2 regions of the Pseudoalteromonas sp. SG41-1 genome follow, and region 1 is predicted to be linked to the other one. Evidence: riboswitches for the same ligand, from Rfam matches in the RefSeq annotation. Region 1 holds a riboswitch; the other holds the start of a gene.
The links. A riboswitch is a leader RNA that binds a small molecule or an ion and turns the genes downstream of it on or off. The one in region 1 is predicted to bind lysine.
Positions count from the first base shown of each region.

Region 2: another riboswitch for lysine. It lies ahead of dapA (4-hydroxy-tetrahydrodipicolinate synthase); the one in region 1 lies ahead of lysC (lysine-sensitive aspartokinase 3).

Region 1 is NZ_JACJFL010000033.1:2,952-13,981, reverse strand. Features, by position in the region: gene H5203_RS15935 (TonB-dependent siderophore receptor) at 1-299, opposite strand, end outside; gene H5203_RS15930 (peptide-methionine (S)-S-oxide reductase) at 503-1,015, shown strand; gene H5203_RS15925 (SMI1/KNR4 family protein) at 1,093-1,473, shown strand; gene H5203_RS15920 (DUF4136 domain-containing protein) at 1,529-2,074, opposite strand; gene H5203_RS15915 (ATPase) at 2,244-5,021, opposite strand; gene H5203_RS15910 (condensin complex protein MksE) at 5,021-5,566, opposite strand; gene H5203_RS15905 (hypothetical protein) at 5,572-6,852, opposite strand; gene nhaD (sodium:proton antiporter NhaD) at 7,031-8,278, shown strand; lysine riboswitch at 8,393-8,564, shown strand; gene lysC (lysine-sensitive aspartokinase 3) at 8,642-10,045, shown strand; gene H5203_RS15890 (4'-phosphopantetheinyl transferase superfamily protein) at 10,022-10,765, opposite strand; gene H5203_RS15885 (sodium-dependent transporter) at 10,919-11,030, shown strand, end outside.
Region 2 is NZ_JACJFL010000023.1:47,647-58,676, forward strand. Features, by position in the region: gene H5203_RS13555 (alpha/beta fold hydrolase) at 1-822, shown strand, start outside; gene dtd (D-aminoacyl-tRNA deacylase) at 810-1,247, shown strand; gene H5203_RS13565 (spermidine synthase) at 1,261-1,950, opposite strand; gene H5203_RS13570 (bifunctional GNAT family N-acetyltransferase/hotdog fold thioesterase) at 2,168-3,061, shown strand; gene H5203_RS13575 (phospholipase A) at 3,114-4,154, opposite strand; gene H5203_RS13580 (succinylglutamate desuccinylase/aspartoacylase family protein) at 4,440-5,561, opposite strand; gene H5203_RS13585 (PLP-dependent decarboxylase) at 5,567-6,772, opposite strand; gene H5203_RS13590 (2,3,4,5-tetrahydropyridine-2,6-dicarboxylate N-succinyltransferase) at 6,772-7,512, opposite strand; gene dapA (4-hydroxy-tetrahydrodipicolinate synthase) at 7,528-8,412, opposite strand; lysine riboswitch at 8,545-8,738, opposite strand; gene H5203_RS13600 (DNA-3-methyladenine glycosylase I) at 8,929-9,630, shown strand; gene H5203_RS13605 (YdiU family protein) at 9,639-11,030, shown strand, end outside.

The sequences.
Region 1 (11,030 bases):
GGATCGAGTAAAGTTGCACTGCCGACTCTAAAACCGGTGTTTTCAAAGATACCGCCACGAATAGTAACATCAGCTTGTGCTTCTGCCATGTTACGCGATTGCAAATCAACACGAGGGTCATACTCTAAATTTGATATAGGTGAGTCAAAGGTACCTACTGGTAACGTATTTGCTGTAGGGGATGCCTCGATTGTTATTTGCTCAATGGTTGTCGATTCTTCAGAGTTATCTGCCGCATAAGCAACATTTGATATGCTGGCAAGTACTGCGGGTATAATAAGGTGCGAGGTACGGTTCATGTTGTTTTTCTCATATTCTTTATGTGCGATTGCGCTAAAAATTAAAGTCTTAACACTTTTTTATAGCGTGATAAAATAGCAAAATTAAACAGTCACGATTTTTGGCGCTATTGTACATTAATTCGAAAAAACTGCATTTGATAATCATTCTTAAAATGAAAGCATTACACTGTCTTTGCTTGTTAAATATATTAGGTCCCTCTATGAATGAAAAACAACCAGCTAACATTTATGCTCGCCAGCAAACTATTTATTTTGCGGGAGGGTGTTTGTGGGGCGTGCAAGAGTTTATGAAGCACTTACCCGGAGTAGTTATTACAGAAGCAGGGCGGGCTAATGGTACAAGTGATAATACACAAAGTGAGTACGATGGTTATGCAGAGTGTGTCAAAGTCATTTTTGATACTGATGCTGTCACGCCTAATAAACTAATTGATTATTTCTTTGAAATTATTGACCCATACAGTATTAATAAGCAAGGTGATGATGTGGGTGAAAAATACCGCACGGCTATTTATAGTGAAGAGCAAAGTCACTTAACGTTAGCAAGCGATTATATCAGCCAACGAGATGATGCCGAGAGAATAGCTGTACAGGTTAAACCGCTAACAAATTATGTCCCCAGTGATGCTGAGCACCAAGACCGACTAACTAATCATCCAGATGATTACTGCCATATACCGCTAGATTTACTGCATAAATATAAGGCGGATTAGCATTTACTAATTTAATAAACCTGCATAGTTTAACTTTCATAAAAAATGCTATGTATAATTAATTATAAGAAGGACTTATGAATCTAGTAGAAATGTTGAAAGATCATTCTAGTGTAGTTGGCCAAGGCCAAGCAAGAAAAAAAGTTTATGAGCTAGAAGCAAGATTAAATATTGATTTACCAAAAGATTTTTTTGATTATCTGGTAAACTTAAATTATGCAGAAATATTTGATGAGCCTATTTATGGGATTAACCCTGAGATAAAACGTTTAGATATTTACGAACAAAATAAGCACACTGAACATTTTAGATATGGGTTTCTTATGGTCTTTTCAAACGATATAGATGGTACTATTTATATTAGACCCGATACAAGCAATGTATACAATGCTAGCTTTACTAGTCCTATAGCCAATTCGTTCACAGAATTTGTGGCGAATGTGCTAAAAGAGGCATAAGACTTACAAAAAAGCTCACTAAATAGTGAGCTTTTTTGAATGCTAATTTAAAGTGTTATTTTAGTTTTTCTGGTGGAAAACCACTTAAAATTGTTGCAACGGCTTCTTGCACTGCTTTGTTACGCTCTTCAGGTGTTTGTTTCTTCTGAAGGCGACCTTCACGAGCACCACGCCAAACAAGCTGGTTAGAGGCACGGTCAACAACATCAATCACTAAAGTGCCCACATCATATTCATGGGTTGTTGTTTGCGTGTTATAACCCATGCCCCAGTAGTTCCAACGTGCACCGTAACCTACATTAAATGTATCAACGTCAACTTTAGTATCAACAGAGGCATGATAGTTAATTAATACATCTGCTGATGCTTCATCCGCAGGTGTCATACCGTTTGCTTGTAATTGTGCATTTACCGCTTCACGCACACGTTTTTCCATCAATGGACTGATTTGATAGTTACCAGCGTCAGCCAAGGTCGCTTGTGGAAACCAAGCAAATGTTTTGTAGTTACCAAAGTCCACAGATTTGTCGTAGTCAATATCAGGCGTTTTTGCACACGCTGCTAGTAGTAATACAGCAGCTGCAATTAGTATATTTTTCATGGAGTTTGCTCCTTGGCAAATTTAATTACTATTCGTTTGATAACATAACATAGAATTAATTCAAGGAAATGTTATTTTTTACCTGTAATTTGTGTACAAAGTAGATGTTGATCAGTCTAGTCGTCCTTGACTGAATGATGCATTAATTTACACAAACGTAGTAATTGTCTTATTCATGCTCTACTTCTATCCAATCCTTTTCATCTACCCAGTTCTGGGCGCCGTCTTTAACGGAGCGAATTGGCACAATATAATCACAGCTAATTTGTGGTTTCACCGAGGCAAATATTGGCACAAAGCCAAAGCTGAGTGCGGTTTCTATAATTGCTTTTTGATTTTGCGGATCGATATCGGCCGCTTCATCAATATAAATCGGGATGCGGTATAAGTTTTGCTCTTGGTCGCTTAATAAGTAGCGGATAAACAACATACCGCATAATAATTTTATGGTGATACGCGTACCGTTTGAGCCAGCCGAATCAATTTTTTCAAAATGCTCGGTTTCGCCTGCACGGTTTACTACTTCAAAGCGAATATCAAATAAGTCAGTAAGGGTTAAACCGGCTTTATCAGAGGCAAGTTTAATTAAGTGATCTTTTGCTTCGTTGACAGCACTTTCACTGTAGGGTTCTTGGCTGAGTAAATCCAGCGTATCACCTTGTTCAAACTGATTTGAGGTACTGATTATGGTATCAATACTATCAACCAACATTTTGCGTGGTATCACGTTAATTTTAAATGCTTGTAAGTTTGAAATACGATGCTGACTAATGCCTTTATTGAAGCTGTTCATTTCACGGCGCAGTCTGTCTAAATCTTCACGCAGTCCCTTAATCGTCGCGGCTACTTCTGTGAGTGCAACCCGGGCTTGGCGTTCAACCGCATCACGTTCGTTATCAATATTATGGAACGCGCCAATCAATTTCTGGTATTTACTAAACTCGTCATTTTCGTTATCAAATTTGGTAATACCGGCATTGTAAATATGCAAATAGGTATTACGAACGTTGATATCAAAATTACGCAGCTCTTGGCAATCTTTATTAAAGTGATGAACTAAGTCACTGAGATTATCAAAGTCAATTTGCACATCAATCATATACGGGGTGACTTTACCGCTATATAAATCCAGCGTGTGGTCAATTCGTTCAGATTTCACTTGGCGTAGGCGCTCGGCTTGGCGTGAAATTAAATCTTTTTTCGATTTAATAATCGAGCGTCGATCACTAATTGAACCGCTGTTATTTTGAATATCTTGTAAGTAGCTATCAACTTGCTCGCGTTCAGCCAATAATTGCTCTTTTAAGAGTGTTTGTGCATCAATAGATTGCAGCATAACCTGGAATTGTTCAAAGCGTTTAAGTGCGCTTTCTGCTGCCATGAGTTCATCGTATAAGGCATCTTTTTCTTTTTGTTTGTCGGCCACATTGGCGGCCACATCACGCTGTTGCTTAAATTCATTGAGTGACTGTTCTAGGGCGCTGAGTTGCGCAGTAAGTTGCTCTTTATTTTCACCGCTTTGCATCTGCACCGGTGAGAGTTTTTTCAGCTTGATGGTCGCGCCTGGCAGGGTAAGCACGCCGCCTTTCACGTTATCTGATAATTGCTCTAAAAATGCACCAAAGGCATCTTCATCAGTGATATCTATATCACCATTACTGGTGGTGGCAAATGACAGAATGTCAGGGTTTAGAATACGCGAGATCTCTTCAACTTCTTTAAGTGATAAATCCTCGCGCATACGGGTAAATAAATTAAACTCAAGATTTTTAAGCTGTAGCTTTAAGCTTTTGATCTGCTTTTGTGTTTCACTAATACGGTAATCAAGAGTATGCAGGCTTTGCCCTTGTGCACTGTTGATAGAATGCGATAGTGACTCGTAATCTTGCTTTAATTGACCAAGGCTTACTTTTAAGGTTGCCATGTTAACCAATTCAAATTCAGATTTTAGAGCACCAAAGTCTAAAAACCATTGCTCTATTTGTGTTTGCCTGCGTTCAATATCGCGCGATTGTTGTACATAAAGTTGTTGTTTTTGTTCAAACTCGTGCTTTTCGTGTTCAATGTCTTCAAGGGCAACATTAAGCTCGCTCAATTGCGCCTCTTGGTAGCTATCAAAATCGATTAATGCTTGGTCAATTTTGGGGGCGTATGCGGCTAATTTACCTTTGAGTACGGTTTGGTTTTCAAGCATTGATTCAAGGGCGCAGATAGGCTCTTGCATCGACTCGAGTGCTTTTAGCTCACGTTTTGCGCGGTTTACTTTATCAAAGGAGCGACGCCATACTTCATAAAAATCGACCTTTGAGTTTGACATGTGGCGTTCAAATACGCGTAACATAAAGCGCTTTACGTCGGCAGCGCCTAATTTATGCAGGTTCAAAATACGGCGGAAAATTTCTTTATAAATTGCCGAATCTTGCACGTTGTTAAGCGGGATCATCTTTAAGTTAATGTCGCCATCAAATGGCGTGGCACCACCCGTTAATAGTGCGTTGAGCTCTTGCGCTTTAAGCTCAATAGGGTTAAAGCCTTGCTCTTTTAAATGATTAAACAGTTTAGTGAACTTAATGATGGTTTTACCTTGAGTATACTGCTCAAGATCAAGCTTGCCTTGGTAACAAAAAAACTGATGTGCGTAACCGGCAATTTTACCAAGCCCAGCTACACCAATCACCACCGGGCCATGGGGTAGGTCGGCTTCGAGTAAAATATAGGATTGATCTGACGAAAAATAAAATTTACGGGTTTCGTCTAAATCATGACCGTCCCATTCTGTTAGGCGTAAATCATTAATAAGCGGAAATTGCAGAGCATTGATCACCGAGCTTTTACCGGTGTTATTTGGTGCACAAATTGAGCTGCTTTTATCAAGCGGGATCACACATTTGGCATAACCGGCGGTGTTTAATAATGCCAGCTTACTGAGGCCGTATAGGTTTTTCATTATTCGTCCTCTCCAATATAGGTTTCTTCGTTTACTTCCATTAAGGCATCAATATAACGATAGATAGGTGCTTGCAGCATAAAGCCGCCTTCTACTTCACGGGCAAGGCCAAGTCGAATCATGCGTAAGTACACGTCTTTACGTAGGTCTGATCCTGAAAAAATTTCGAGTTGATCAAATAAGTGCTTGTTCATTTGCACTAAAGTTTGCATCAGTTCTAAATCATTCACTTCATCAAATAAGGCACGCATTGGGTCTTTACCTGAGTTTGCATAGTGCTCAATTAAGATATAAATGGTTAAGGCAATCGCGCGGGAAATTTTCCCCATATTGGGTGTACTTTCATCACTGGCAAAGTAATAAAAACCACGGCTGTCATGTTGTAAATCGTGGCCAAGGGCGCTGAATAATGCGCGGTAATGATCAATTTGTTGATCAAGCTCTTGCCACATTACGGTGTCTTGTTCGCTAATGTGATAGCCGGTGACTAATTTTTTATTAATTGCTTGTAGATGACTAAGTTCATCTAAATTTATCTGTGTCATAACGGTTACTCATCCACTGTTGGTGTTTGCTGAGGGTCAACAGGCTTAGAATTAAAAGGGAAAAGAGAAAAATGTTGCCCGGCAATTTTCACGCGCATTTTCTCATCACTTTGATTGATTTCAATATCGGTGTCACTTACCAGCTTTTGATATAAAAACAGCATTTCGTCGGCTTCAAGGTCGGGGTAGCTTTGCTCTAAAAAGGTCAATAATGGTTGTGGCTTTTTACGTTTAGCATTGAAGCGTTTTTTAAAGTTTGCTTTAACATTATTGTAATCTGGAATATTGGGCGTAACAAAAGCAGGTACATCTTGTTGATCAGGAAGTTCGTATTCACTGTGTTCAAACTCAACAAGTGCAGCCATATAAGCGACCATATGGCGCTGTTGCCCCAATGAGAATCGCTGCGTGTCAGAGACAAAATGTGGTTGTACGGCGCTGAGCATATTATCAACGCCATTTTTACGTACTAAACCAAGTACTTTAGCTGCTTGACGAGTGATCATATTATTACGGCGCAACTCTTCACGCAGTGGCATTAGCATATCGGCACTTTTACGCAGGCTTTCGCGACCAACTAAATGCATTTCTAAAATTCGGGTACGTAATCGTTCAAGCATGCGTTTATCTTGATAAGCTTTACCGCTGCGTTCAATATATTCGATTTGCGTGCTGATTTGTGTTTCGATGGTATTAAAACAAGCATGAAAATCGCCACGAATATCAACCATTTCAAGCATTGGTTCAATGTATTCATCAAACGCTTCAATCACCGCTTGATAACGCTTTTGTAATGATTGCACCGCATTATTAGCTTTTGCTTGTTCTACAATATTTAAAATGGCATTTTCGTTGTGGGCAAATAGTTTCATTATTTTACGCACCCGATCATCCATAATGCGGCTAAAACGGCGCATCTCGTCGTAGTCTTCAATACTACCGGCATTGTCTAAACGGTTACCCAAACGGGCTAAATCTTCAACCAGCACGCTAATTTCTTGCGCCAAGCCTAAATGTTCTTCCTGCAATAAAAAAGTGGCAAAATCTGCAATTGCACGGTTAATTTCAAGTTGTGACGATTTAGCCAAGGGAATAATAATATCTTGGTTTAAAAGGCGGTTGGTTTCTTTGTAAATGCGCTCATTTGACCACGTAGGTTGTTTTTGTTTGATCGCATTTTGCACGTCTTTTAGGCTGAAATCAGCCATTTTAAAACGTTTAAATAGCAGCTCTAACATTCCCCAGTGCTCTGTTAGGGTATTTAGCAACTTTTTAGCTGGGATCATAAAACTCCAAAAATCCTAATTTATCTTGTAAAGCCGGCTTGTTAGGCCTCAGCGATTAGTCGTAGAAAAGCAAATTGACAATAGTTTTACACATTCTTTGGTGCTAGACTGCGCGCCGTGTCGTCCTGCGGCTCATAACATACAATTTTTACATTTTTATAAAGGTTGTTCAAACACCATGGTAACTGCAATTATCCTAACCCTGATAACGCTAGCATTCGTGCTCATCGTTATAGAGGATATTATCCATGTAAACAAGGCCAAAACCACGCTTTTCTTTGGTACTTTATGCTGGATTATCTTATTTATCTCGCCGCTTCACGGGCAAAGCCCCGAAAACGTACAACATCAACTTGACCACAATATTTTAGAGATTGCCACACTCTGGTTGTTTTTAATGGCTGCAATGACCTTTGTAGCCTATTTGAACTCTAAAGGTTTTATCCAAAATATTGTGCATAAGATAATGCCCAGTGCTATCAGCGAACGCAAACTGATGTTTTTGATTGGCGGGTTCTCCTTCTTATTTTCGTCGATTTCAGACAATATCACAGCCACATTAATTTCCCTTGCGGTGGTTATGTCGTTAAAACTCGATCCGAAAAAGCTAATTAAATACGCTACGCTTATCATCTTTAGTGTGAACTCGGGCGGAGTGTCGTTAATTACCGGTGATGTTACTACCTTGATGATTTTCCTTGATGACAAAGTTACCATTGGTCACTTGCTATTGTTGGTTGTGCCTGCGTTATTTAGCGTGGCGCTATTGGCCATTATGCTGTCATTTGGGCTCAACGGCCAAGTTGAGTTTACCAAACAAGAGGACCGTCGCATTGAGAAAACAGATATCACTATTGCAGTGATTTTCTTATCAACGATTGTCGGGACATTAACGTTAAGCGTGCTTTATCATGTGCCGCCTTTGTTAACTTTCTTATTTGGTTTGTCGTTGATGTTTTTAGTAGCGCAATTTTTAATGCGCAAAAAAGATGTGAATAAAAAAATCATCGATTATATTCGCGAAATAGAATACGACACCTTGCTGTTCTTCGTTGGCGTATTATTACTTGTAGGCGCCCTGAAAGAAGTCGGTATGCTCAGTAAGTTCACTCACCTTTACGAGTTAATGCCAGCACAATACGCTAATTATTTAATGGGTATATTATCAGCTGCGGTTGACAACGTACCACTAACGGCTGCGTTACTTAAAGCTGAAATAGTGATGAGTCCACAACAATGGTTGTCGTTTACGTATGCAACTGGGGTGGGGGGGTCCATGCTTATTATTGGCTCGGCTGCCGGTATTATCGCTATGAGTAAAGTAAAAGCACTTACCTTTATGAGTTATTTACGTATGTCGGTGTATTTATTAATCGCTTATACAATTGGTTATATGGGATCGTATTTAGCAGGTAGCTTTATTTAATTGCTTTTATTATTTAAAACAACTTGACAGCTAGACGTCTAAACGATAACTTTCAAAGCCCGCTTAATAGCGGGTTTTGTTATTTAATTACTAATAATTTACGTAATTAATCTAACATTCAGAAGAGGTGCGGTACTTAGGTACTTAATGTTAGGCGACGTATGCCTGTAATCATTAAGGAGGGAAGTACTCGCCGAGGAAAGCAACTGGACGTCACAGTGGTTTTTCGGTTTATGGGGCTGAATCCTCAAAACTGTCACCAATTAGGTGGAGAGCTTCTGGCAGTGGACTTTTCTTATCGAGCACCCCCTTGCCAAGTTCTTCTTGTTTTATCGTGGTATGAATGCCACAAAAGGAGACGACATGAATACCCAATTAGCTGCAACTAACTTGCAACAGTCAGCACAAAATCAAAAATCAGACTACGTAGTCGCAAAGTTCGGTGGCACCAGTGTGGCTAACTTTGAAGCGATGAGCCGTTGCAGTGAAATTATTGTAGCCGATAACAACGTACGAGTAGTGGCCGTAAGTGCCAGCGCAGGAGTGACTAATCACCTTGTGACCTTATGTAAAAAAGATTTATCAGCAGATGAGCGCAATGAGAACATTGCTGGCGTTATTGCTATTCAAGAAGCTATTTTAAATGAGCTGTCATTGGATGCTGATTTAGCTCATGGCTTTGATGAAACCATTAAAGCTTTTAAGTCACTTGCCAGTGAGCCACTAAAATCAAAGCAACAACATGATGAGTTATTGAGCTTTGGTGAGCGTTTATCATCCTATTTATTTACTCAGGTACTGCGTTTAAATGGCTTAAATGCGGTGCGTTTTGATGTGCGACAGGTATTAAAAACCGACAGCCAGTTTTCTAAAGCAACCCCAGATGTAGCTGCAACAGCAATGGCCGCAAAAGAGCATTTAATTCCGTTATTAGCTGAACAGGTTATTGTAACTCAAGGCTTTATAGGCAGTGACGCGCATGGTCAAACTACCACACTTGGTCGTGGTGGTTCAGATTACAGTGCGGCATTACTGGCCGAAGCTATAAACGCTAAAAGCGTGCACATTTGGACTGATGTCGTGGGCATTTTTAGCACCGATCCGCGCTTATGTGCTAAGGCTACGCCGATTGCGCGTTTAAGTTTTGATGAAGCGGCCGAAATGGCTACCTTTGGGGCGAAAGTATTACATCCGGCAACTATCTTACCTGCGAGCCGCAGCCATATTAGTGTGTTTGTTGGTTCTAGCCGTGAGCCTGAACGTGGTGGTACCTGGATCGAACGTGAGAAATCACAAATCCCCGGAATTCGTGCTGTCACGCAGCGTAAAAATCAAATATTGTTAACCTTAAAAAGCCCCGAAATGCTTTTGGCTAGTGGTTTTTTAGCCCACGTGTTTACAATTTTAAGTGAGTTTAATATCTCGGTTGATTTGGTAACTACCTCAGAGATAAGTGTTGCAATTACTTTAGATAATGCGCCAAATGCCTCGCGTCCTGAGCTTGATCAAGAATGCCTTGATAAGTTAGCGGAGTTTTGCCACGTGTCGGTTGAGAACAATTTAACCTTAGTGGCATTAATTGGTTCACAAATTCAATTACGTCAGCAAGAAATTAACTTAATGAATGTATTAAGCGATTTTAATATTCGCTTAATTTGTCATGGCGCAAGTAAACATAACCTGTGCTTTTTAGTGGAGCAGAGCGAGTCAGACTTTGTTGTGCAAGCGATCCACAGCCGTTTATTAGAAGTTCAAAACGCCGCGTAATTGGGCGGTAGAATTTACCACAGAGCACTGCCAGACAGTGCTCTTGTCACTTACCACACTAATATCAAACTCATGATATTGACAACTCAGCGCTGTTAAATTTGCTCGCTCAAGTTCAGTAAATACATTGGGGCTGAGTAATTTTGCAATTGGTTGGCTGGTGGCTTTGGCAAGTGCTTCTTTTAAGGTCCATATTCTAAAAAATCGTTCTGCGCTTTGCTGATCTTGCGTTATTAAATTTACCTCATCAAGATGATAAAAATGCTTAGCGAGCTTTGCAAATGGGCGCTTCAGGTTTATTTTTTCAATATCAAAACCAAATTCAATTCGTTCTACATTTAATGCAGCACCGACAAAACCATTAGAGTGGGATAAACAACTACGCAATACAGTGTCACTGTCAGTTATATGTAGCAGTAATTTACTGCTTTGCTGGTCAAATTCAGAGCTAATATGGTTATTTGCTAGATCACGAAATTGTGGCATCGTTTGTTTTACCAAATACTTAAGCAGTAGCCGAGTGGCTAAATATTCTTGCTTGGCTTTGTAACTTTTTCTACGGGTGATCACCGTCAGTTCAAATGGGCTTAATAGTGCGTTTAAATCGAATTCATCAACATTTAACTGCTGGGCATCAAATAATAAAATAGTATTCGCATTGAATGGCTGCACGCTGTGTTTGGTGATAACGAGTTGCTGTTGAAAAAATAATGCAGGCATAAAATCCACAATTAAAGTGATAAAAGAACAAACATGTTTATATTTTGTGCGGTTGTGCGCTGGTTAATTAAGCCAAGGCAAATTTATTACTCTGTGAGAGTTAAATATGGTTTAATTCACAATAATGAAAAATAATAACAGATTTGTAGATGTATGGCACAATTGCGTGATGGTTTTCAAAGCCGCCTTGGCTTTGTTTTAGCAGCTTCTGGCGCTGCAGTTGGATTAGGTAATATTTGGGGATTTCCCACGCAAGCGGCAAATC
Region 2 (11,030 bases), on a different contig from region 1:
GTAGGTTTACATGCTGATAATTGCCGTTTCTTTGATCCTACCCGTTATCGTATTATTTTATATAGCCAACGCGGCTGCGGGCAATCAACGCCTCATTTAACTAGCGCTAATACAACCACAGAACTGGTCGCTGACCTTGATTATTTACGCACTTACTTAGGACTAGAAAAGTGGGTGTTAAGCGGTGGTTCGTGGGGAGCAACTCTGTGTTTGCTGTATGCCATCGAACACACTCAACATGTACATGGGTTAATTTTACGAGGCACGTTTTTAGCTACTTCAGCCGATTTTCAGTGGCTATATAGTCGTCATGGTGCTGCTGCACATTTTTATCCTGAATTATATGCGCGTTTTTCTCAGGATTTACCTGATGTTGCCAGCATTTTTGCGTTTTATCGGCGGCAACTAAATGATGATAATCAAATTAATGCAAATCACTTTGCTAAATTATGGTGCCAATGGGAAAACGTATTAAGCCATGGTAAACAGCAACATCAATGGGGGTTAAGTTCACCACAGTTGGGGCTTAATATGGCGCGTTTAATGGTCCATTACTTTACTGCTCAGTGTTTTATTACTGATAACTTCATTGGTGAACACTATAAAAAAATTAGTAAAATTCCTACTTGGTTTATTCATGGCAGGCATGATTTAGTGTGTCGTTTTAATGCCGTACAGCATTTAGCTGAGCAACTCAACGCACAGTTACTTATTTTAGATGGTGTTGGGCATGGTGTTGATAGTAATGTATATTTAGCGGCAGTGCGGCGTGCAGCCGATCTTATGTGTATCAAATTATCGAGGAATAGATGCAAGGATTAATTCAGCGCGTAAAACACGCAAAAGTTGAAGTGGATGGTCAGGTAATTGGTCAAATTGAGCAGGGGCTTTTATTGTTGCTTGGGGTTGAAAAGCATGATGATCAACAAAGCACTGATAAGCTGCTACATAAAGTTAGCAATTACCGCGTATTTAGCGATGAAAACGACAAAATGAATTTAAGCCTGCAAGATATTCAAGGTGAGTTATTGGTGGTATCGCAATTTACTCTGGCGGCAGATACTAAAAAAGGCATGCGGCCAAGTTTTTCATCAGCAGCCACACCTGCACAAGCTAATGAGCTATACGAATACTTTGTTAGCCAAGCTAGAGTTATGGGGTTAAGCGTAGCTACAGGGCAATTTGCTGCGGATATGCAAGTCAGTTTATGTAATGATGGGCCAGTGACATTTAATTTAACAGTGTAGTTAAGGCTAGCAGTTATTTTCTGATCACCACGATGTTGTTGGCATAACCTGGAATTTTTTCGATGCTAGGTATTTTACCAAAAGTGGTGATCAGCAAATGTTCTAACTGCTTTAATTGTGATTCATGACCCGATAAAAAATTAATAAATAAATAGCCATTTTTAGTTAAAGCACAGCGCAGTTTTTCATAAAAGCGGTGTTTGTATAAAAATAACGGCGCATCTAATTGGCTAAATAGGTCAAGAATGATCCAATCGTATTGTGGGCCATGCTCTAATACAGCTTCAGCATCAAAACAGCGTAAATTCGATGCATGCTCACCACCAAAAAAACGCTTATAGCAATGAATGATATTCGGATTTTTCTCTACAGAGAGTAGCTGACTATCAGGGTAGGTGTGTTGTAAGTAATTGCGGATAGCGCCGCCACCTAAGCCCAGTTCAAGTACGGCGTTTGGTGCCGGGAGTGGTTGCCATAATTGCGCTAAATATTGTAAATGCGGAAACAGCAAATGGCTTGGGCTGCTTTTCTCGACCACTGACTGTAGTGTTTCGTTGATCAATAACCAACGTAACTGCTTATGTTGGCGTACCTGAATGCAATCGGCGCCATATTTGTGCCAATAGAGTAGTTGCCCGATACGGTGACAATCTTCGATAAAGCTGTGTTTTACTGCCCCGTTGTCTTCAAAAAAATGTTCCATAGTTACATCAGCATAGACGAGTCAATCTAAAGTGCCAATATGTCTATCAAGTTTTACAGGTAAAGCAGTTATTTTGCGTTGCTCACCAAAGTCGTATTCCAAGTTTTTACCAGATGGAGTATGGTAGTTTGCAAATAATAACTGACCGCATTTTTAGTTAGATAAACGCATCTTGAATTAGCAAGCGTTTGCGGCCTTGGTAGCAACAGGAGTGATTATGTTTCAGGTGACAACACCACAAAGTAGCGAAGATTGGCAAGCGTATTATCAATTACGTTGGCAAGTATTGCGCGCGCCTTGGAATGAACCGCGTGGTTCTGAGCAGGATGATTTAGAGCAAGATGCTGAGCATCGCTTTATTAAAAATAAAGAGGGGGCAGTGTTAGGTGTTGCACGACTGCATTTTAATAATCAACAACAAGCGCAAGTCCGTTATATGGCCGTTGCACAAGGTAACCGTAATCAACACATTGGTAGCCGTTTATTGCATGAGCTCGAGAAAATAGCCTGGACTCAAGACGCCGATGAGTTAGTTTTATTCGCTCGTGAACGAGCATTAGAATTTTACAAACGTCATGGTTATGAATTAAAAGAAAAGGCTCACTTAGCTTACGATGATGTACAACACTGGAAAATGGTGAAACAAAAACCGTCTGAGCCAGGCTGGTTCCGCCATCCCAATTGGACCCAAGTTCTGCAAAATACCTGGCGCGAATCTATTCCGATCAGCGATGCTATGGGCATTAAAGTTGAAAGTTACACTGATTGGCAATTTACCACCAGTGCAGATTTAAATGCGAACTTAAACTTGCATAACACTATGTTTGCTGGCTCTATTTATAGTTTAGCGACGTTAACCGGCTGGGGCGCGACTTATTTAGCACTCAAAGAAGCCGGGCTTGAAGGTAATATTGTGTTAGCTGATGCTAATATTAAATATTTAAAACCGCTTAATAACGACCCTCGTGGCAGCGTTGATTTAAGCGGCTGTAAGGGTAAATTAGCCGAGTTAGAGTCAGAAGGTAAAGCGAGCTATGTAGTGCCAGTGGAAATCTACGATGGTGAGTTACTGGTTGCTGAGTTTGAAGGTACATTTAGAATTATTAAGTAGTTAGAATTCAGAGCAAACAAAAGATAAGGCCAAGCAATTGCTTGGCCTTTTTTTATAGTAAATCAGTTAATAATATACCCACGCCAATACGTTCTATGTCAGCGTTATAATCAATTAAACTTTCACCGTAGCCGTTGAAGTATTGGGCGTAACCGCGAACTCGGCCCCATAACGGGAATGACCAATCAAGTTGAATTGCGCCACGATTGTCTGAATTTAAGTTGTTACGTGTCATAAAACTAAATTCATGATCATTAAGTCGATATGCACCGCTAAATTCAAAGTAACCCATGTATTTGTAAATATCAGGGTTATCATCACCTCTTGGATCTAATGGCGTTTCCTTCTCGCTTTCTGAAATACGGTACCAAGGTTTAAAGCTAAACACATAGCCATCGTTTTCCCACAGAAAGTTTGCATAAATACGGTTCCATGAGCGCGACTGAGGCTGACTATTACCGTTAGATTGATGCGAAATACCAAGGACTACTGCCATTTCGTCGCCCCATGGAACGTGCTTCTTATCTAAATAATTAACCCAAAAAATTTCTGGCTCATAGTTGGTCTCACGAAATGGTGAGGAGCTTTCTTTGTTATAAAGCTGCCAATATGACTGTAATGTAAAGGCAAAAAATATAGCCTGGTCTTCATCAGAAAAATCATCGAAAATAGGTACCTTAATTGAAAGCTGATATTTTGCTTCTAAGTTATCGAGTGGTTCATCTTGTTTTTCACCGGTTAGTTCGTCATACGCTTCAAACGAGCTATTGTTTGGGTGGGATACATAAGAAACAGGTAAAATGTAGTTACGTTTGTGTGGGGTAATAACATTACGGTTTTCTTTACTTACTTCTTCGCGTGCTTGGCGCTTATCGAGTGCGGTAAGTTGTTTGCTTTCATCAAGTGATGAGCATTTTTTACGCAGTTGTGCTAGCGTCATCTCGCCAGCCCCGCCAATTGCCTCATTTAAAATACATTGCTTTACTAGCTCGACATCATCATCTTGCTCGTTGGTTTTTGCTGTTGATTCTGATTGTGCGAATACAGTGCTTGATAATAGTGCAGTAAATAGGATCCCATAGTGCCAAGTCATTATTATTCCTTTGATAAAATCAAATAGAGAGTAGCTATTGTGTTTTTCGTAAATGAGAATAGGCTAATTTCAGTATCATAAAACGACTAAGATACCTATCCCATACATTTATCCAGCATTTACTGTAACTGAATATCAGTGAATTGTTACTGAACTTACGTGATTGTGGCGCTTTTCGATCATAAATACAAAGAAAAAGCGGCCGAAGCCGCTTGTTCAATGCACTTTTTCCAATTGGATAGTCGTGCTCTCACGCAATGAGAAGGGTTGAGCTTGATATAAAAATTAAAGCTCAAATACGTTAGTAAAGAATTTATATAGTTCGGTGCCTTGGTTTACGCTTGCTGAAGCAAAATGCAAAATCGCGATGGCGTCACAATCAAGTGTTAGGGTTTGTAATGGTTGCTCTGCTAGGTAGCGCTCCATTCGCAATACTTTAGCTATGGGCTCGCCGGCTTTAATATGGCCGCCAAGTGGCGCGATATACTCAACCATGCCGCCCATAGGTGCATAGTAAGCAAGGTAATCATTTAAATCACAGCCGTAGCGCTTCATTACTTTTGGCTGATAGGGGGCATCAACGAATACCTGCTTATGATTTAGGTAACTTAAAATACTATTAGCATCATCAAGGGCCGCAGTTAAATCGATTTTTTCTTGGCTGCCGAGTTCAACCGTAAACGCTTCAACTTGAACAGCAAAGTCACGCCCTTGTTGAGCTAATGCCTCGGTTAATTGCCACCATGGGCAAAAACTTGCTTCATCCATTGCTCCTGCAAAATCATTAGGAATGATTAATACATGAGGAATATTAAAGTAGTTGGCACTGGCCTTGGCATAATCTGGGCAATATAAATGCTGACTCGAAATGGGGCCTGTGTGTAAGTCGAGCATGATATCAGCTTGGTGTGCCAATTTTTGCAAGTTAAGTGCAATGCGTTTGCCTGTAGTTAGGCGATAAGCTGGACCGCTTAGTTGTTGCTCTACTTCATCAATCAGTGCGGCTTTAAACGCACTTTTTAAGGTTTGCTCATCGGCATCACTATATTGCTCAGCAAATTGGCTCGCGAGCTTACTATTGTAGTGATACATGCGGTTCCAGTTGGTGCCGGTGATTGGATCAAAACGACCAAGGGTGAATTCGCCCGATTTTTGATTGCAACCAATTGGGTTCGCGTAAGGCACCAGGGTGATATCGCCTTTGAGTTCAAGATGCTTAAGCTGCTCAAGTAATTGGTAAATAACCGCATTGCCTTGTACTTCTGCACCGTGCATATTAGCTTGTACATACACACTTGGCCCAGTGCCATCGCCTTTTAAACGATAGACAGGAATTGTGAGCGGTAGGCCGTTGGCAACTTCACCAACTACTATGTTTTCTTGGCTTATAGCTTTAGTCGTACTCATCTCAATTACCTTAAGTAGTAGCTGGCATCTTCAGCTGTGCGAATACAGTTAAGCTCGCCATTTTGTAATGTGTATTCAGCTGCTAGCTCATGACATAAAAAATACGGCATACTTTCGGTAAAGCCGTACGCGCCACATTGGCTAAAGACCAGCCAGTCTTGCTCATTTAAATCACTAGGTAATTGGTGTTCACCTAAGCAATCAAGTGCTGTACATAATGGCCCATATAAGCTCATAGTTTGGTATGCAGCAGTTGAGTCTCGTAATAATCGTGCTGGGAAATCTTGGCTGGTGACTGCAGGGCGCAATAAATGATTAATACCGCCGCTTAAGATTACTTGTTGTTGGGCATAGTTAAGTTTTCGCTCAACGACAGGCGTTGCGTAATGACCGCATTCGCCCACAGCATAACGGCCAAGCTCCATCCAGAGTTCTTGTACGCCTGCGGCATGTTTAATGTTAGCTAATGCATCAATGAGCGCATCCCAACTTAAGGTTGGTGCATCAAGAGTGTAAGGAATACCTAAACCACCGCCTAAGTCGAGTACTTTTAAGTGAATACCTAAGTCGTTGGCAAGCTTTGTTAGCGGTGCAATCATTTGTGACCAAAGTTCAGCTAGCTTGTCGCTGCTGAGCATGTTGCCCCATTGAAAAATATGCAGGCCATCAAAGCTAAGCGCTGGGTAGTCGCTAGTATTTAGCGCTTGCCATTCATCGCAACCTAAACCAAATGGAGTAAGGCTATCGCCACCAAGTGGGTTTTTTTCCCCTTCAGGCCAGCGTAATTGCACTCGCAGTAATACCTGTAACTGACAGTTTTGTAAGCTTGCTTGCTCGTTAAGCCAGCGTACTTGATTAAGGCTTTCGGCAACAAAGGTACGTACGCCGCGCGCAATAAAGTGTTTAATTTGTTTTGGGCTTTTGGCAGGCCCTGTATTGAGCACGCGCTCGCTGTTAATACCTTGTGCCAGAACTTGCTCAAGTTCGCCTTTACTTGCTACATCAAAGTTAAAACCCACGTTATCTAAGCTTTGAATGACTTTAGATAATGGATTAGCTTTTACGGCATACCACAGTTTTACCTCAGTTTGCGCCACTAATCGCGTTAAGTGTGCGTTTAATGTATCAAGGTCGTAAATAAAAAATGGTGTATCAAGCGTAGTTGATAGCTCATCAATGGCGGTTTTAACTGGCGTGCTCAAAAAGCTCATTAACGTAAAACCTCTTCAAGCAGCAATGATGCATCACTTTGTTCATCACGGTATTTTACAATTAATGCACACGACATACTTAATCCTTGCTCGCGGGCCCAAGTATTAGAAGCTGGACGAGAGCCTGGAATAACAATCGCGTATTCAGGAATAGGCTCGCCTTTAGCCAGCTGGCGCTCATTAACACAGTCATAAACTGGAATAGTTGCTGATAAGCGTACACCTGGTGCGAGCACCGCGCCTTTTTTCACTACTACGCCTTCAACAATCACGCAACCTGCACCGATGAATGCATCGTCTTCTACCACCACCGGGCTTGCACCAATAGGTTCAAGTACACCGCCTAGTTGTACTGCAGCGCTTAAATGTACATTTTTACCTACTTGCGCACACGACCCCACTAACGCGTGGCTATCAACCATAGTGCCTTCATCGATAAACGCACCAATGTTTACATATGCTGGTGGCATAATAATCGTGCCCTTAGCAACGTGTGCGCCACGGCGAACGCTTGAGCCACCAGGTACCATACGCACTCCAGCATCGGCTGCAAAACCTTGTGGTGCTAAATTGTGTTTATCAACAAAGCCACCTGGAAATTCGGTATTAGTGCCATTTTTAAACGCTTCTAAAATACCTTGTTTTACCAGAACGTTAGCATGCCATTGGCCGTTGTCGTCTTGTGTTGCTGCGCGCACTGCGCCCGATTCTAAATTATTTAGTAGTTCTAACCAGCTCATTATAAAAACCTGTATTTAATGCCAAGATAAAATGGTGTTGTTTGCGTTGTTAATACAATCAGTTTGCGTTAACTCAAGATGCGTCAAAGGTGGACGTAAGTACGGGCTGTTAATTCGCCCTTGTAAATGCATCAATACTTTGACGGGGATAGGGTTTGCGACAGCAAACAAGCTTTGAATGGCTTGTGACCAGTCGGCAAATAAATTGGGGTGTTGACCGCTGAGACTTCGTTTTACAAACTCATGGGTTTGCACAGGCCATGCATTAGCAGCCACAGAGACTAAACCTTTTGCGCCAGCCTGGGCAAAGTAAGGCATCAGTGCATCGTCACCGCTAAAAATAGCTAAATTAGGTGCGACTTTTCTAAAACCTTCAAATTTAGCAATGTCGCCACTGGCTTCTTTGAGTGCCCACAAGTTTTTATGGTCTTTTAAGTTGCTAATTACGGCCGATGGAATATCAACAGCACTGCGCCCTGGTACGTTATAAAGCATGCAAGGATGTTTACTGGTATTAAGTAAGCTTTCAAACCAATGTGTTTGGCCTACTACGCCGGGCTTAGCGTATAGGGGAGTGCCCAGTAAATAGCTATGAATGGGTAACTGATTACAGTATTCAACCCAGGCAATTTGTTGCTTTAGGTTTATACCGCCTACTGCAACCATCAGTGGTACTGTTGGCGTTAATTGGCACACGTGTTCAACAATCGCTTGTTGCTCTTTGAGTGTTAGTGCGAGGCCTTCGCCAGTGCTACCAAGTAATAAAATACCATTGTTAGCCACTTGCTGCTGTGCAACTAACTGATCAAGAGTGGCATAGTCGACTTCACCAGCGTCAGTAAATGGCGTGACGAGTGCCGTCCACAAAGGGTAGTCATTTAAATTGAAGTTATTGATCATCTCTCACGAACTTATAAGTGATTCGAGGAGTTAATAAGCTTTTATGATTGGAGCCACATTAACGTCGTTCGAACTAATAATTCGAAGAGCGAATGGGCTTAATATAATAGGGCGCTATGGCCTTATTACGCTAAGACCAGAAGCTCTCCACCAAATATTTTAACAGCCAAGCTGCTATTGGTGACAGTCGCTGGGATTCAACCCAGTCGCCCGAAGTAAAACTTCACAAAAAGTGTTACTTCTCGGCGTTAATTCCCCTCACGTATGATCACTGGAGTGTGTGCTCCTCACATACGTTACCTGAATAACGCACCTCTTCTAGCCCATGGTGCAAGTTTTATCGTTTAAAACTCACACCTTTAATAGGGGTAATACGGAAGATTAAAGCATTTTAGCCGTCTAGGTGTCAAGGCTGGATATTTTTAAGTTTATTTTTAGCTGCAATGTGCTCCTGACATTTTTTTACAACGTAAATAGCGTTACAGTAAGCGTAATAACAAGCAGTGGTAGTGAGTAATGGAAAAATTTCAAGATATATATCAACGAGCGGCACAGCGAAAAGGTAGCGAAGTAATGTTACAGCACTTACTTGTTGCCCCTCAAAATGCAAAGCAATTAACTGCTTTACCTGATGATGCATGGCTTGAAGAGTTTACCCGCAAAATTTTTCAAAGTGGTTTTTATTGGTCAGTGATCAACAATAAATGGCCAGGTTTTCGGGAAGTATTTTGGGATTTTAGTGTGGCTAAATTATTAATGATGCCGCCAGATATGCTTGAGCAAAAAGCCACCGATGAGCGAATCGTTCGTAACTTTAAAAAAGTGCAAACGATCCCAGAAAATGCGTATATGATCCATGAAGTGGCAAGTGAACATGGCAGTTTTAGTCAGTTTATTGCAGATTGGCCGAGCGACGATATTATTGGTTTGTGGGGGTATTTAAAAAAGCATGGGGCGCGTTTAGGTGGTAACACCGGCCCTTATGCATTGCGAACCTTAGGGAAAGACACTTTTTTATTCTCGCGTGATGTAGAAAGTTATCTCCGTGCTCATAAGATAATTGATGGCGGTTTACAAACTAAAAAGTCACTTACCAGCGCTCAACATTTTTTTAATGAATTGCAGCAACAAAGCGGATTAAGCCTTCAAGAGCTCAGTTTGTTAGTTGCATACAGCGTGGGCGATAATCGCGTTGGCATACAAACAACCCAAGCCTAAGGAATACTATGAAATTAGTTGCTCGTTACACCCAGATTGCTGATGATTTTGCTGTGGCTGATCAGCCAAGTGCTGTTATTGCTCCAAACTTACTGCTGTGGAACGATACGTTAGCTAGGCAGATTAATATTGAGGTTGCCACATCAGAACGTGCGGTAATTTTTTCTGGTAATCTTAATAACAGCGATGTTGCTGCTGTGGCATTAGGTTACTCAGGGCATCAATTTGGACATTTTTCACCGCGTTTAGGTGATGGGCGAGCACATTTATTAGGGGCTGTCACTGATCAGCAGCAACAGCTTTGGGACATTCAACTCAAAGGTTCTGGTGCTACGCCATTTTCACGTGGAGGTGATGGCCGTTGCGCAATCGGTCCTGCGGTACGTGAATATATAATGAGTGAGGCAATGCACGGGCTTGGCATACCGACGACACGTTGTTTGGCAGTTGTTGCCAGTGGTGAAACAGTTTACCGTCAACCACCACAACAAGGAGCCATTGTTACCCGCGTTGCTAGTAGTCATATACGTGTCGGTTCGTTTCAGTATTTAGCTGCGCAAGGTGATGTTGCTGGTTTAAAAAATTTAGCTGATTTAGCTATTGAGCGTCATTATCCTGAGATAAATTCTACGGGCTCTGCGCGTTATTTGGCATTTTTAAGTGCGGTGATTGAAAAGCAAGTTAGCCTGATTGTTAGCTGGATGCGCGTTGGTTTTATTCATGGAGTAATGAATACTGATAATACGCTCGTCAGTGGTGAGACCATCGATTATGGCCCTTGTGCAATGATGAATCAGTTTGATTTTGATACTGTATTTAGTTCTATTGATCGCCAAGGCCGCTATGCTTTTGGCAATCAACCTAATATTGCTAATTGGAATTGTGCACGTTTAGCTGAAAGTTTAATTCCTTTAATTAGCGATGACGAAGAGCAGGCTGTTGAGCTACTAAGCCCATTAATAAATGGTTTTGCTGAGCAGTTTCAGCAAGCTTTTACACAGATGTGGGCGAAAAAGTTGGGCTTTGATGGTCATCAAGATGGTGATGCTGAATTAGTATCCGAGTTATTAACTTTACTGAAAACTCATCAGCTTGATTACACCAATACTTTTGACTCCTTAACAGAATCACTGCAAGGTCAGACTGCTATTCCGAGTGACTTGGCTGGTTGGTCTATTAAGTGGTTAGCCAGAACAAATACGCAAAGCTATCAGCTGATGCGCCAAGCCAACCCACGCTTGATCCCGCGTAATCATATCGTTGAAAGCATAATACAGCAGTATGAAAGTACTGGTGAAAGCAGCATGTTAGATGAATATTTAACGGCCTTGAGGTCGCCTTACCAATTGTTGGCAAGCCCTGCATTTTGGTACTCACCGCCTGTCGATATGGACACTAAT